DNA from 3 places in the Paenibacillus donghaensis genome. Region 1 is predicted to be linked to each of the others. Evidence: predicted binding sites of a transcription regulator. Region 1 holds the regulator's gene; each other region holds the start of a gene.
The links. Region 1 encodes LexA, which represses DNA repair genes until DNA is damaged. Its sites were predicted from a motif close to CGAACATATGTTCG; they were not measured.

Region 1 (5,281 bases):
TGTGACATACTGCTGTATGGACCTCCTGATTAAATTGTTGAATCGTTACAGGGTCTACATCAAGGGAGAAAGAATGAACCCGCCGTTCAATGTCTTCGAAAATCCGATAAAAGTGATTGGCTTCTTTAATCAGGACAGTATCTTCCGCTCGGAAACCCAATCCTAAAAAAAGGGAGTGTTCTTTCATAATTCTTGACCAAAAGCTGGTCTCTTCCAGAGACCGAGCAACAAATCCGTCAGACATAATACCCCTCCTCCTCATCTTTATAGACCATATGCTGGTTAAGCTTGGATTGATACCTTACTTTTTTAGTTGAAGCTACCCAGGTTCAGATATTAACTCTAGCAAATTCTCACATCATATGACACAATGAAAGAAAATAACTAAGGAGCTGTGATTAGGATGGAGAACTCAAATGCGACGTTAACGCTGGATCTGCTGGATGTACATAATATCCGGGTTAATGTGGAAGACAACAGTATGACTTATGTGGAAGCGGTGGAGCAAGAGGCACGTTTACAAGGGGTTGAAGTCAGCGGAGCGCAAGAAGTAGTGTTGCCTGAGAAACATGTCTACCTGAAGGACAGTATTGTTTCTGCATTGAAGGAAATTAAAGAGCTGTAACCAAAAGCCCTGCTGCTGAGAGGCTTTTTTTGTTGTCTGGTGTGACAATATCGTTTTACACCTATATAGCTTTCTTCTATAATTAACAGATTGTTCCAAACGGGGACGATCTATTTTTTTCGTTTTGAAGAGGGGAGAGCTTATTTTGCAGAATGGTATCTTTATGTTCAATTTGTTTCATCCTTTGTTATTGGTGCTCTGGCTGGTTTCGGTAGGGGTGACGATTTATATTATCGTGCTGGTGATCAAGCTTGCACGCAGAGGCATTGTAGCGCTCGACCTCTACATTTATGCCAAAAACCGTGAAATCCGCACCCGCTTCGAATCCGCTGATTCCGACGACTTAAATTTATAGCAAGCAGGAGCATTTGTCCGTAAGTGGGGGCTATTCTGCTCTGGCAGCCTGTCCTGCATATCCTTTCATTTCCTAAATAGTGCTGTGAAGTGCTAAAATAAAGGTAATGTACTATGCGGGGAGAGAAGAATCAATGAAAAAAATCGTAGCAGGATTTGTCGCCGCAGTGCTGCTGTTGATCAGTGCTGAGGCCCTGGGTTCATCTGTATCACTAATCGGAAAAAAGATCCAGGCTGAATTTATTGTAACTATATACGGGAAAAAGCTGGCCGATCCGGCCATTGTGATTGACGGGAAAAGTTACGCTCCTGTGCGTGCGATCGGTGAACTGGCCGGATTCGATGTAACGGTTGCCGACAAAACGATAAATTTTGAAGAGCGAAGCAAACCTTCGGGTTCAACGTCTGACCGGCCAGATCCGGCTATTATCGATCCGATGCAGATAGTGACGCCTAATCCGGCAATTGCAGCAGCCAAGATCCGCATCAATGCGATTGACGCCAAAATCAATGCAGTCGTAAACAATATTTTGACCACGCGTTCTATGTTAAAGCTGGAGCCTTACAGTACACCGCTGAAGAATAAATTAAGGCAATATCAGGGCGAATATGACAAGCTGCTGCAGCAAAAGCAAAATGAACTGCAAAAATAAACCCTAAAAGCCTCATGTTTCTTCGCTGCAATAATGTAGAAGCCTCATATAACAGGAAATAACTGAGGATTAGTTTCTCTTTATTCCCTGGATCGCGCCCATTATGATTAGCGTAACGTTAATCAGGGGTGATGATATGCCGGAAGTACAGAAGATTCATTATAATAAAGCTCTAATCTTGCTGGTGATCCTGCTTCTGACGGATTTGTTGTTGTATGTGCTGCGTATGCAGGAAATTTATCCTGTTCCGTATGTGGCACCGCCAATGTTCTATATTGTAGCCTTCAATCTGTTTGTTGTTATTGGGATAATGTTGCTGCTGCGGAAACGGGCTGCGGTGTTCTATTCCATTCCAGTACTCCTGATTGTTCTCGCAGGCTCGTATCTAGTGTTTAGCTTTATAGGCAATCAGTATGTTTTTTTGCCTTCCCCGGAACGGTCGGAAAGTATAGTTGTGAAGTACCACAGGTTCGTGATGATTGACACCTCGTATGTCTTTGAATTTTATCAGAAGGACTGCAGCGGACTGTGGATGAGCAAGCTTGTCGGCCAGCAGTATACCTATACGCTACCGATTCATGACAACCCGCTGACTCCTGAAGAGGTACTGGGACTGCAGAAGGGCAGGTGGACCAGCGAGAAGGAGCTTGTTTTCGATACCGTAACGGACAAATTGACTATTAAATTGAAGTAGAACTGGGCAAAGCACTGGAGCTGGATTTTGATCCGGAGTGGTATGGCAAACAAGATTAAGGAAGGGATGTACCCTGTTAACGAGAGAACATATAGAAAAATAATAAATAAATCCGGTCCGTTGTTCCCCATTATGGTGTGGGTTCATTCCTGGGAAGTTATTCTAAAGCGTCTTGTGAGGCAATCACTGTTTTTAGGGTGTTACGCCGGGATCACGCAAGGCAATAGCGATTCTGCGGCCACAATCAGCTTATTGACATCAGTAACAGGATACATATATACCAGCTTTAAGCCCGCTGCAGCCAGCAGCATGAGAATACCGGCCCCCGCAAATACCCATACAAGCACCATTAACATGAGTGTCCACCTCCTGCTTCTTACCCTAACATATGTTTGTCTACCAGAAACGATGAGTTTTATTGCATATTGAGAAATAACACCTCCGTGAATCGTGAGCTACGATCTGCGGAGGTGTTTACTGTTGCGCTGACCTTATGGATGGTTGATTATCTACTGTCGAATGGTAACCCTGGTGCCAATCGGCACTAGAGCCTGCAGGGCAAGCACATCGGCGTTAAACATCCGAATACAGCCGTGCGACACCTCTTTGCCGATAGAAGAAGGGTCATTGGTGCCATGAATCCCATAGTGAGGTTTGGACAGGCCCATCCAGAAGGCGCCAAAAGGTCCCCCAGGGTTACGCTGCTTGTTGATAATGGTGTAATCCCCGACAGGGGATTGGGTTAACATCTTGCCGATGCCGATGGGGAACCCTCTGACGACGATATCGTCATCCAGCAGGTATAACATGCGTTGTGAAAGATCCACGATAATGCGGTAGTTGGGCATAAGGAAGGATGCTCCTTTTTAATACAGAATATGTAGGCGGCAGGGCGGACGTTAATCATTATGCCAAAAACAAGCAATGCGAACATTTGTTCTGAATGGTGATTCATAAAGGATAATAAAAAAACTGCCCCGCGAAGATGCGGAGCAGCCTGGAATATAAAGGAAGAGGGAATAACTTGGTACCGTGATCATAGTGCGGAGATTAATGAATGTCGCGGAACAATCCAATGACGCGGCCAAGAATGGTAACCCGGTTCAGTCGCAAAGGCTCGTAGGCCGGATTCTCCGGCTGCAGGCGGATATGATCGCGTTCCTTATAAAAGGTCTTAACAGTTGCTTCATCTTCTTCAGTCATGGCAACGACGATATCGCCATTGTCAGCGGTCTGCTGCTGGCGGACGATTACATAATCGCCGTTCATAATGCCGGCGTCCACCATGCTGTCGCCCAGAACGGACAACATAAACACTTTATTGTCACCAACATAATGAGTAGGAAGCGGGAAGTAGTCCTCAATATTCTCTGTAGCTGTGATAGGTACTCCGGCAGTGACCTTGCCTACAACAGGAACGCGCGTTACCGTATGTGCGAATTGATGTGCATTCTCGGAATCATCCTGGCCCAGCAGCTCAATAGCGCGGGGTTTGGTTGGGTCCCGGCGGATCAGACCTTTCTTCTCCAGTCGGTCCAGGTGACCGTGTACGGTGGAACTGGAGGCAAGGCCAACCGCTTCGCCGATTTCTCTGACGGAAGGCGGATAACCCTTGCTGCGGACTTCGTTACGTATGAATTCCAGGATCGCCAGCTGACGACTCGAAATCTTTGACATCGGAATCAACCCCATATAGTAATGTTTGGGAAAAGTATAACATAGAACTTCCGTTCGTACAAACATAAGTTCTAACCTGTTCTCATAATCTATTTAAATAAAGGGAACAATTGTTCGAAAAAAACTATTGAACAAAACACATGTTCGTGTTATATTATTTTCGAAAGTAAGAACAAGTGTTTGGAGGATGATTATTATGTTGAAATACAGTACCTATGTCAGCATCTATGATAAAAGTAATGAAACTAACGCTAAAACAACTGCACACACTGCTGGTGGCAGCAGTAAGACTGCTAATTTCGCGGCAATCTGGAATCAAGCCTTCTCAGGACTGTTCACACAGGACAAGCTGTTTAAATTTGCACTGGTATTTGTACTTATCATTTCGGGTTTCACCGTAGTTGGCAATGTATTTGCTGGATCGGTAGCCTCATTGAGACAAGAGAAAATGATCGTCGTTGAACGGGGTGATACGCTTTGGAACATTGCACTGGAGAATAAACCGGCCGGTATGAAGACGGCTGTATATATAGAAGGAATAAGAATGCATAATGGTATTCAAGGCAGTGAGATCCAAGCTGGAGAAGTTATAGCTTTACCTGTTTACTGACCTCAGTATAACCGTATATCCATCCATCGAGAGCTTGCAAGGGAGTAGACCTTGACAAGCTCTTTTTCTCATGGCACAGTTAGAATGAAATTATTTAGGAGGGGAACCACATTGAATATAGATGAACTGGTCGCGCGAATCAACGAATTGGCACGCAAGCATAAGAACGGCGGCCTAAACGAAGAGGAAGTGGCCGAACGCGCCAAGCTCCGCGAGATTTATCTTGGCAATATCCGCAATAACTTCCGCAACCAGCTGGAGACGATAGAGATTGTGGATAAGGATGAGGATGGACAAGGCGGCAAGGATCTGTTGCATTAATCCTTGTTCCTTTTCACAGATATTATAGAATGACTAGGGGGAACTTACATGGCCCGTTCTTGGGAAAGAATGGTTCAACGCAACACACAGCAGATCAACAAGCAGAGAAAGAAGCAAGGCAAGGATTCCATTTATGCCACCACATCCAGCTCGGTCAAGAAAAGTGATATTTTCAAAGGCCGTAACATTGTATTCCCGTTCGTACTCGTATTGCTGGGAATCATGTTCTGGGTAGTCGGCTCGATTGATCAGAACAAAGGAAGCGGCATATTGGCCAATTGGCTGGGGGTTGTGCTGTATTTCCTGCTGGCAGCCCTGATGTATTTCCGCCGTCCTTATTTGAAGGT
Region 2 (5,281 bases), 1.3 Mb from region 1:
ACCGATGCACTACGGTGAAATATTCAGTATATGGCAATTCTCTGCCAAAGCCAAAGGTACCTTGTCCAACCTGCAGGCTTATCTGTATCATGCCGGAGATAAAGGGCTGAAGAGCATTATTGATGACCTGATCGACCAGTCCCACCGTGAGATCAAGACCTGTGACAAGCTGCTGAAGGACAATGGCATTGCACCTTTCCCACTGCTCCCGGACCGCCCTTCGGTCAAGCTGGAGGATATTCCGGCCGGCGCACGCTTCTCCGACCAGGAGATTGCCGCTGCTGTTTCTGCGGGCATTGCAATGAGCCTGGTGGAGTGCAGCCAGATTATGAGCATGTGCATCCGTGAGGATATCGCCGCGCAGTTCCTCAAGATCCACACTCAGATGGCAGCCCTTGGCCACGCCATCCTGAAGCTGAACAAACAAAGAGGCTGGCTGATTCCGCCGCCGCTTCAGCTCAAACGACCAGAGCTTGTTCACGCTTAAGTTTTTCCCATCCTGCGCAAGCAGGATTTTTTGCTGTATAGAAATTTTTGCCATCTGCCAAGCATATTCATAAGCATGTCTTAATATGGAGATGTGAACGATGCGGTCATGGCCTAAACTCGCGATTATTTTGGTATCCAGCCTGCTCATAGCTGCAGGAACTAACTTCTTCCTGGTGCCCTATAAGATTCTGGACGGGGGAATTATCGGAATTGCGCTGATTATCAATTATTTATCCGGCGCCAAAATCGGACTGGCCATCGTGCTGTGCAGCCTGCCTATCTTCCTGCTGGCCTGGCTGAAGGAAAGGGAGATTTTCTATAACAGTGTGGTGGGCTTGTTATCCTCCTCCATTCTGATTGAGCTGCTGGGTCCCCTGCAGTATCATTTCCTCTACTATTTTGAATTCGGCTCCATCTCCAGCGCGATTATGGGCGGTGCACTGATGGGAACCGGGCTCGGGCTGATGCTGCGCTTCAAGGCCAGTACCGGCGGAACCGATCTGCTGGCTCACTATATCCAGCGATATATTCCGCTGAATGTGGGGGTGCTTATTTTCATGACAGACGCCATGATTATCGCTGCGGGAGGACTGCTGATCTCCAAGGAGACCTTCCTGCATTCCATCCTCACCATTGTGTCCGGCGGGGTAGCCACCGGTCTCTGCACGCTTGAAAGTTGATGAACCTGGAAATAAATATGCATATACGGGATCGTATGTTCGTATTATAATGCTATATTATGCACGGCGCCGGATCGGCGTATTTCTGGGGATGGCAAGCACGCCCTGAGGGCGCAGGCACATGCCCCGGCTGGAGAGTGGTTCCATGAAGAAAGACCGAGTCATTATGCTGTCCGACTGCCAGAGCTTCTATGCCTCTGTGGAGAAGGCTTCCCATCCCGATTACAGCAATCAGCCGCTGGTTGTCGCCGGTGATCCAGCCAGACGCAGCGGCATTGTGCTGGCTGCCTGCCCGCTGGCGAAGCAGAAGGGCATCACCACCGCCGAGACGCTGCGGGAAGCGCTGCAGAAATGCCCGGAGCTGATTGTTGTCAGGCCGCGCATGCAGCATTACATTGATGTCTCTGCCCAGATCACCAACATTCTGGGCACCTTCAGCGATCTTGTCGAGCCTTATTCCATTGATGAGCAATTTATTGATATTACAGGCAGCCTCTCTTTATTCGGCAGTCCGGAGCAGATTGCCACGGCGATTCAGGACCAGATCCGCAGGGATACAGGAGTCTATGCGCGTGTCGGCACTGGCTACTCCAAGGTCACAGCCAAGATGGCCTGCGATCTGTGGGCCAAGAAGAACACCACAGGCCAGTTCACCCTCACTCAGGAGCAGTTGCCTTCCCTGCTCTGGCCGCTGCCGATCAGCCAGCTGTTCATGGTCGGACGGCGGATGTCCGCCCATTTCCAGAGCATGGGCCTTGGCACAATCGGCGATCTGGCCCGGCTGCCTCTGGCTGAGCTGAAGTGGCGAATGCGCGAGAAATTCCGCAAGAAATGCGATATTGATGCCGAGCTGTACTGGCGGATCGCCAACGGCATCGACGACAGCCCGGTCAGCCCGTCCACCTATGAGGCCGCTCCCAAAAGCGTCGGCCATCAGATGACGCTGCCCCGTGATTACCACACGCTCCAGGAGATCAAGACTGTGCTGCTTGAGCTGTCCGAGATGGTCAGCCGACGCTGCCGCAGGCTGAAGGTCAACGGAGCCGTCCTGTCGGTCGGCTGCCAGGGTGCAAGCTTCGAGACGCCCACCGGCTTCTCCAGGCAGACCACCTTGAGCGATCCGACCAATGCCACCAGTCTCGTCTATGAAGCCGCCGTACCGCTGTTCCGGCAGCACTGGGACGGCCAGCCTGTGCGCAGAGTCCACCTGAGCCTCTCCGGGCTGTCGGACGAAAGTGAATATCAGCTGACACTGTTTGAATCCCGGCCGCGCTACCGTGAGCTGGAGCGGGCCACCGATGCCCTGAAGAACAAATTCGGCGACACCATCATCGGCCGCGCCTCCTCCTTCACGGATGCGGGATTGATCAAAGACCGCGCCGGCAAGATCGGCGGGCACTACAAGTAGAAACGGCTTCGCCGTCCTCAGCAAAGCGTATGCTTCCGAAGCAGCGATACTACGTATCGCTTTCAGGCATCCGTTTCTGCGAGAAATAGAAGAATAATTTATGGCGTGAAACATATAATTTTTTATATTTCAAATAAACTTAGCAGCAGGTTATAATTCATATTCATGATTTATGCCGATAAGGGTTGATCTTTTGGGTGAATGCGGCGACAATCGGATATATAACATTCCAGGGGAGGATCAAGAGAAGTTGGAAAGCACAGACCCCATCAGCGATACTGCCGATACCGGCAGTACCGGCAATACCTCAACCTATGAAATTATCGATCTGTGCCTGCTGGCCGGCAAGATTATGCTGCAGAGCGGCGCGGAAACTTACCGCGTGGAGGATACAATGACACGTATGGCTGCCGCGCTTGGCTTCCCCGGCGCGCACAGCTACGTCACTCCTACGGTCATTATGTTCACCACCAGCCGGACCGAGCCGGTCAAGCTGTTCCGCATCGCCGAGCGGACGACCGACCTGCAGAAGGTGTCCGAGGTGAATGACATCTCCCGGCGGCTGAGTGAACGCCAGATCACGGCAGCAGCAGCCCGCGAGCGGCTCGGCAAGGTGGATGATGCCGCACATGCCTACCCGGTGTGGCTGCAGATTGCCGCCGCCGCGCTGACGGGCGGCTGCTTCACCATCATGTTCAAGGGCAGCGTGCAGGATGCGCTGCCAGCGCTGCTGGCCTCGGGGCTGGGCTACGCGGCGGTCATCTACCTGCACCGGCTTGTGCAGGTCCGTTTCTTCGCCGAGTTCAGCGCCTCCTTCCTGATCGGCCTGCTGGCGTTCTTCTCGGTCCAGTTCGGCTTCGGCCGGGAGATGGACAAGATCATCATCGGCTCAGTCATGCCGCTCGTTCCCGGCCTGCTGATCACGAATGCCGTCCGGGATCTGATGGCCGGCCATCTCGTATCCGGCATCTCCAAGGGCGCGGACGCCTTTCTGACCGCATTTGCGATCGGCACCGGCATCGGGCTGGTGCTTTCGCTGTTCTAATCGCTCTGAGATCCCTTATGTGAAAGAGGTTGGCTGTTCATGCTTTTGCAACTTGTAACCAGTTTTATCGCGGCCTCCACCTTCTGCATCCTGTTTAATGCGCCGCGGCGTGCACTGCTGCAGTGCGGCTTGGCTGGCATGGTCGGCTGGATCGTCTACCTGCAGCTGGACCGGCAGTGGGGCATGGTCACCGCCACCTTTGCGGCTACGCTGATTGTGGGCATTATCAGCATCTTTTTCGCGCGTTCCTTTAAGCTGCCGGTGATTATCTTCAGTGTGGGCGGAATTATCCCGCTCGTCCCCGGCGGCCTGGCATACGATGCGATGCGCAAATTCGTTGAGAATGACTATATCGAAGCGGTAGAGATTGCCGTCGAGGCCTTGATGCTCTCCGGGGCCATTGCCGCCGGCCTTGTGCTGAGCGAGGTGCTGGGCCAGATGTTCCGCCGCTCCGGCAGCTAGAGCAGCTTGGGAAGCAGCAGTCAGCTCACTATGTTGCGGAGAGCGGTAACGGAGTGGTCATCGAAGGTCTGAATGTCGGCACAAGGCGATTGGAGTTTGTTTGCACACGTACGCCAGATTTAGTTGCAAAAGTGGTTACTACTTAGAGCCCCCTTGTGTTCCTTGTGTTACTCGTCCGAGCCTGTCATACCACACCGCGCGACAAGGAGGCTGAGCATAACCAAAGGAAGGCTGTCACCCGTAACCAGCGATTACCTTTCAGACTATTAACGGACTCAGGAGCCCCTATTCAAACCGAAACCCACTAGGTAAGGCCTGTTTTTCCGATATAGAGGCTATGCGGTCCGTTACATTCCAAACCAGCGCAGAAATGAGGAAATTGGAGCTATACGGTCCGTTACCTGAAGTTCGGGTGGGGAGGGTTTGGATTACGGTAGTGCGAAAAGGCATCTAATTTAAGATTTTGAGCGTAACAGGCCCGATTTACTCGAGGTTATAGAACGTGAACTTAAGAATGTTACACACGAAGCGGCCAGAAAGCCCTATGCATCAGGCTTTCTGACAACTCGACTACTCCATTCTTAAGTTCATCTTATATAGTTGCAGATTTGGTTACTACTTAGGACCCTGGTTTTTCCCATATAGATTTGAGCGTTCTAAGTCCAAACACGTAGGTGGCTATGGGGATAATCTACCGTTAACTCCCCAGCTAGTGTTTGGTTTTCATGTCATATAGGGAAAAGTTACCACTAAATTGGCTTTCGAGGGCATTATGAAGCGGATAGCACGTAATTAGCGGTAGAAACTCCCTATACCCCCATCGAATCCCCATTCTGAGACCAACTAGCGGTACATTTTCCCTATAATTCTTCGTTGGGCCTAAGTAGTAACCAGATTCGCACTTATTCGCCCCGCTGCTTGGCGATTGGGCTAAATTAAGTGCGCTTTCGCATCTATTTACTCTGAACGACGTTCCACACCCAATAAAAGAAACAGCGGCAGCCATGGACGAGAACATAAAGTCCTAGACTGCCGCTGTTTTATTGAACTAACGTTCACAGTTAACGTAATGTTGTGTCCAACAACTTAGGGTTTAATTGCTTTCCATATATATTTGTGTTCTCTTACTCCAAGTTTTCCTCCAATAACATTTCCTCTAATCTTTTCTTTAAATTCTTTTCTATTTTCTGGTAACGT
Region 3 (5,281 bases), 220 kb from region 1:
AAACATGCATATTCTCAACACCCATCTGTCGCTGATCTTTCCGTATATTGCCTTCTCCACCCCGATTGCCGTCTTTATTCTCAGCGGGTTCATGAACAGCATCCCCCATGAGATTGAGGAGTCGGCGTTCATCGACGGGGCGAGCGTCTACCGTATCTTCCGCAGCATCATCCTGCCGGTGTCTGTGCCGCCGGTGATGACTGTCTGCATTCTGACCTTCATCAACATCTGGAACGAATATATCCTGGCCGCCACGTTCATCTCCTCGGAGAAACTGAAGACGCTGCCCTTCGGAGTCTACACCTTCGTTAGCCAGTATTCGGTCAACTACGGAAATATCGGGGCTTTCCTGGTGATGGGCGCGCTGCCGGTTATCCTGATCTACTTCTTCCTGTCCAATCAAATTACGAAAGGGATGGTTGCCGGAGCGGTTAAAGGTTAATTGATCTTGCATAATCGCAAAGCGGATTTATAATGATGATACCAGGGCAGCAGAACACAGTTGGGGGAGGGGAGAGGTACTGCGACGCTTTCATTCCATTCACCAGCGGATGTTTTTGCTGTTTCTTTTTGGCATGTCCAGTATTCTGCTGATTGTCAGCCTGCTCTATTACGGACGGACCACGAACCAGTTCCATGAGAAGATCAGCGACCTCTCGCAGAAAAATGTGGCGCAGACCGCCGGACTCTTCAACCTGCTGTATAAGGGTTATGACAGCCTCTCCAAATCGCTCAGCAACAACTTTGAGCTGATCCGGCTGCTGAACGAAACCACCGATGAACCGGCGGTAGCCTATATTAACGAGCAGACGATTACGAATATTATCGGGGCGATATTCTACTCGCGGGATGATCTGGTTGGCATCCATGTCATTACCGATTACGGCAAGATCTATAACTATGGCAACAATATGAATGTGGTGGACCCAAAATACAGGGAGAAGGATTGGTACCGCCAGCTGCAGGCCTCTTCAGGCAAAATGGTCTGGCTTGGCGTCTATGAGCATTCGCTGATTGACCAGGTCGAGGACAGTCCGGTGTTTGCTTTTGGCCGCCAAATCTATGATCTGAATGAACACAAGCCCATCGGCATTGTGCTCTATGAGACGAATCCGCAGCGTGTCCTGGACGCGCTGGATAATGTGAAGCTGGGCGAGCACAGCCAGGTGTACCTGCTCTCCGAGGATGGCCGCTTCGTGACCTCGGCTACAGATCCGAAGCCGGCGCTGGACCGTCTCCCGTCGCTGAAGAACTCGGAGGAAGTCATCGTGAGGCAGGAAGCGGACCGGTTGGTCGTCGCCTCCAAGCTGACCTTCTCCGGCTGGTGGGTGATGATTATTACTCCGGACCGTGACCTTAACGTAGAGCTGGTGGAGATGAAGCGCTATCTGCTAATTGTCATCTTCATCCTCATTCTGCTCTCCACCCTGATTGCTTCGCTGGTGTCCAGATCGTTGTCACTGCCGCTGAAGAAGCTGATCCGTGAGATGAAGCAGGTCGAGATCGGCAACTTCCGCGGCATGGTCAAGGTGTCCTCTTATCAGGAGATCAATATTCTGGTGGCCTCCTTCAACCGGATGGTTCACCGGATCGAGGAATTGATTGAACAGGTGAAGCATTCTTCTGTCAGTGAGAAGAACGCGGAGCTGCATGCCCTGCAGTCGCAGGTTAACCCCCATTTTCTATATAACACCTTGGATATGATCTACTGGATGCTGGATGAGGAAGGCAATGAGCAGCTGGGTGAGCTGGTGCTCTCGCTGTCCTCGATGTTCCGCTACAGCAGTGCTTGGGAGGACGGTGTAGAGGTGACGCTGCAGGAGGAGCTGGAGCAGATTGGCCATTATCTGAAGATCATCTCCCTTCGTCTGGAGGGGCGGCTTACCGTTGAATGTGAGATTGAGGAGCGGTATCTGCAGGTGCGGGTTCCCAAGATGACTCTGCAGCCGATTATTGAGAACGCAGTCAAGCATGGACTGGAAGCGCTTAAGGATGGGGGTGTGCTGAAAGTGTTCATTCAGGAGGACGGGGAGACGCTGAGGATCATCGTGGAGGACAACGGCAGCGGATTGGAGGCGGCCAAGCTGGAGCAACTGCTGGAATCGCTGGCATGGCCTGGACGGCAGTCGTCCAGAGACAATGGCACAGGCGGCATTGGCCTGCAGAACCTGCACCGCAGGCTGCAGCAGCTGTTCGGCAAGGCCTACGGTCTGGAGATTCACAGCACCCCCGGGGCAGGAACACAGGTGGCCATTGTATTGCCGGCTCCGCAGGAAGGAGGCACGCACCCAACATGAATATCTTGATAGCGGACGATGAGCGGGTGATCCGGGAAGGGATCAAGCGGACGATACAGCAGATCAGCCCGGATCACCGGGTAGTGGTGGCTGCCTCCACAGAAGAGGCTGTGCGCCTTATGGAGGAGCAGCAGATCCAGATTGTGCTGACGGATATTCTGATGCCAGGCATGAACGGCCTGGAATTCATGCGCATTTCAAGGCGGCGTTATCCGTACGTCAAATGGGTGGTGATCTCTGCACACAGCGAATTTGCCTATGCGCAGGAGGCGGTCCGTCTGGGCGCGAGGGATTATCTGCTGAAGCCGATCGGCAAAAGCCGGCTGCAGGAGCTGATTGCAGACCTGACCCTGGAAATTGAGCAGGATAACCAGCTCAGTCAGGCCGGGGCAAGGCTGAAGACCAGCCTGAAATATTTGCGCGAAGGCGTATTCCAGCGGCTTGCGCGAGGACTGGATGTCGGCAATCTGGATATTGGTCCGTTTATCGCGGATTACAGCAGCTTTTATCTGGTTATGGTTCAGCTGAATGCAGTTAGGCAGAGTGTGACGCTGGAGCATTTCATTGTCGAAAATGTGCTCTCCGAGCTGATTGAGGGCCATGGGTGCGGGGTTGTCGTCAGCTATGATCGGCAGAGCCTGCTGGCGCTGCTCAGCTTGCCGGAGGGGGCCGGAATTGAGCCCTTCCGGCAGGAAGCGCAGGTCCATCTCAAGCATTATCTGAAGGTGCCGTTCCAGCTGCTGCATTCTGGCCTCTGCTTCGACTTCAAGACTGTTCCGCAGGTCGTGAACGGGCTGAGGGAAACCTCGGCGGCACAGGCCTGCGAAGCGGGGCCTCATACAGGCAGCGGAGAGAAAGCGATTAACGTGGCATTACAGTATATCAAGGAGCATTGCTATGAGGACTTGTCTTTGGAGAAAATCGCGTCCGTAGTCTTTCTGAATCCGGCCTATTTCAGCCAGCTGTTTAAACAGAAGACCGGTCAGGGCTATAAGGAGTATGTCACTACGCTGCGGCTTGCACAGGCGAAGCTGCTGCTGCTCCATTCCAGGTTGAAGCTGGCCGATATCGCCGAGCAGGTTGGCTATCAGGATATGAGACATTTCACGCAGATGTTCCGCAAGCGGTTTAAGCTCACACCTACTGAATACCGCCAGCAGCATACGATCTCTGCCCTGCCGGCCAGAGGCAAGGAAGAATAACTTTCCTGGCACTTGTCCTCCAGATTCCTTTCCTGAATACCCAAGCGTAGAAGTAGCCTCTGCATATTCTGTGATGTACTCAATTAAAAGGAGTAAAAGGAGGCGTTAGGAATGAGTGAATGTGGAGTCGGCGGATACGGCGGCGGGTTTACTTCTACCACAAGTATTCTGGTATTGTTCATCCTGCTGGTTATTATCACCAAGGCATTTGTGATCTAATTTAAAATATTGCTGCAAGGGTCTGCTGTTTTATTTGATCCGCTGGTCTGCTTAGCAGGCTGGCGGATTTTTTTGACATTTGTAAGCCTGTACGTATGCGAGTATAATACAAACAAATGTTCGTATTTGAGAATCGTCAGGTCATGGAGGCAGACAGCATGAGAAAGAAACTGGAAGGCAACGGTCTCTGGGAGAGCAGCCGGATGATGTTGATTGAGCACAAGGATCGGATTCTTGACGACGCACAGCGGCAGGAGCTGCGGCGCAGACCCGAGCTAGACCCTCAGGCGCTGGACGAGCTGCAGCACATCTTCGCCCAATCGATGGAGGAGCATAGCGCGATTACCTTGACGCTATTCGATCCGGAGGGAGACAGAACTGCCCGCGGCATCGTGATGATGGTCAATGTTCAGCACAGACAGCTTAAATTCAGGTGGTCAGAGGATGATTGGGACTGGATCAGCATCAAGGATGTGATGGATGCGGCCCCGTGAGTGGCTTGATATAATAAAATGAACATAAATTATGGATTGCTTAGGAGGTTAATATCATCGTGGCAAGAACACAAGCCATAGAAGTAGTACCCTATAACCCGGAATGGGCGCATGAATTCACTAGAATCAAAGAATACTTGCTGCCCTATGTGGACGATCTGATCCTTGCCGTTGAACATGTCGGCAGCACCTCTGTCCCAGGGCTCGATGCCAAGCCCATTATAGATCTGGATCTGGTAATGGCAAGTTATGATGTGCTGCCGGAAATCATCGAGCGGCTGGCGAAGATCGGGTATGTGCACGAGGGGAACCAGGGAATCGAAGGCAGGGAGGCATTCAAGCGGATACAGGAAGACGAATTCATGAAATATCACTTGTTCGTCTGCCCACAGGACGGCAAAGGGTTCGTGGAGCACCTTGCTCTGCGTGACTATTTGTGTTCCCATGAGGCGGACCGTCAAGCTTACGCTGAACTTAAGAACAGGCTCGCCGGGCAGCACCGCAACGATAGGGATGCTTACGGCGCTGGCAAAACGGCTTTTATACAAGCTATTCTAGAGAAAGCACGTGCAGGTGCGGATACATCCTGGTACAGGCGTAAACAGTAATCAAGGCAAGGATTGCGAGCTACAGAACAGGACTAGCTTAGGTTTGGAATACATAATGAACCTCCTTTAGTGGTAAGGGTATCATCGACAAGACACGGCAGTCTGCTCTAGCGCAGGCTGCTGCGGAACTCGCTCGGTGACATCCCGCACCATTTGCGGAAATGCCTGGAGAAATATAGAGCATCGTTATAGCCGACCGAAGTAGCCACCTGATCAATCGTCAGCGGGCCGTTAAGCAGCGCCTGCGCCTTGTCCATTCTTACCTTCAGCAGATACTGCTTGGGGGACAGTCCGGTCCGCTGCTTGAAGACCTTGGATAGATGCGCCCGGTGATAACCCAGCGTAGAGGCCAACTGGTCGATGCTAATCTGCTGGTGGAACTGCAGCGAGAGCCAGCGGATCGCCTGGTCAATCTGCAGCTCGATCACGTCCGGCAGCAGCACGGAATGCTCGGGCAGGCT

Region 2: a site for LexA is predicted at 1,198-1,211, ahead of B9T62_RS08740 (DNA polymerase IV). Genes of this name have one in related genera too.
Region 3: a site for LexA is predicted at 3,828-3,841, ahead of B9T62_RS13440 (YolD-like family protein). Genes of this name have one in related genera too.

The regions. Positions count from the first base shown of each region.
Region 1 covers NZ_CP021780.1:3,351,203-3,356,483, reverse strand. The annotation lists gene B9T62_RS14570 (DUF2935 domain-containing protein) at 1-244, opposite strand, end outside; gene B9T62_RS14565 (hypothetical protein) at 404-625, shown strand; gene B9T62_RS14560 (hypothetical protein) at 771-980, shown strand; gene B9T62_RS14555 (stalk domain-containing protein) at 1,114-1,632, shown strand; gene B9T62_RS14550 (hypothetical protein) at 1,769-2,326, shown strand; gene B9T62_RS39085 (hypothetical protein) at 2,527-2,682, opposite strand; gene B9T62_RS14545 (L,D-transpeptidase) at 2,836-3,174, opposite strand; gene lexA (transcriptional repressor LexA) at 3,377-4,003, opposite strand; gene B9T62_RS14535 (LysM peptidoglycan-binding domain-containing protein) at 4,200-4,613, shown strand; gene B9T62_RS14530 (DUF896 domain-containing protein) at 4,725-4,934, shown strand; gene B9T62_RS14525 (hypothetical protein) at 4,983-5,281, shown strand, end outside.
Region 2 covers NZ_CP021780.1:2,087,788-2,093,068, reverse strand. The annotation lists gene B9T62_RS08750 (DUF3231 family protein) at 1-487, shown strand, start outside; gene B9T62_RS08745 (YitT family protein) at 588-1,169, shown strand; gene B9T62_RS08740 (DNA polymerase IV) at 1,315-2,577, shown strand; gene B9T62_RS08735 (threonine/serine exporter family protein) at 2,930-3,622, shown strand; gene B9T62_RS08730 (threonine/serine exporter family protein) at 3,662-4,084, shown strand.
Region 3 covers NZ_CP021780.1:3,126,989-3,132,269, reverse strand. The annotation lists gene B9T62_RS13455 (carbohydrate ABC transporter permease) at 1-442, shown strand, start outside; gene B9T62_RS13450 (cache domain-containing sensor histidine kinase) at 552-2,297, shown strand; gene B9T62_RS13445 (response regulator) at 2,294-3,499, shown strand; gene B9T62_RS40250 (YjcZ family sporulation protein) at 3,611-3,718, shown strand; gene B9T62_RS13440 (YolD-like family protein) at 3,877-4,212, shown strand; gene B9T62_RS13435 (GrpB family protein) at 4,272-4,820, shown strand; gene B9T62_RS13430 (AraC family transcriptional regulator) at 4,928-5,281, opposite strand, start outside.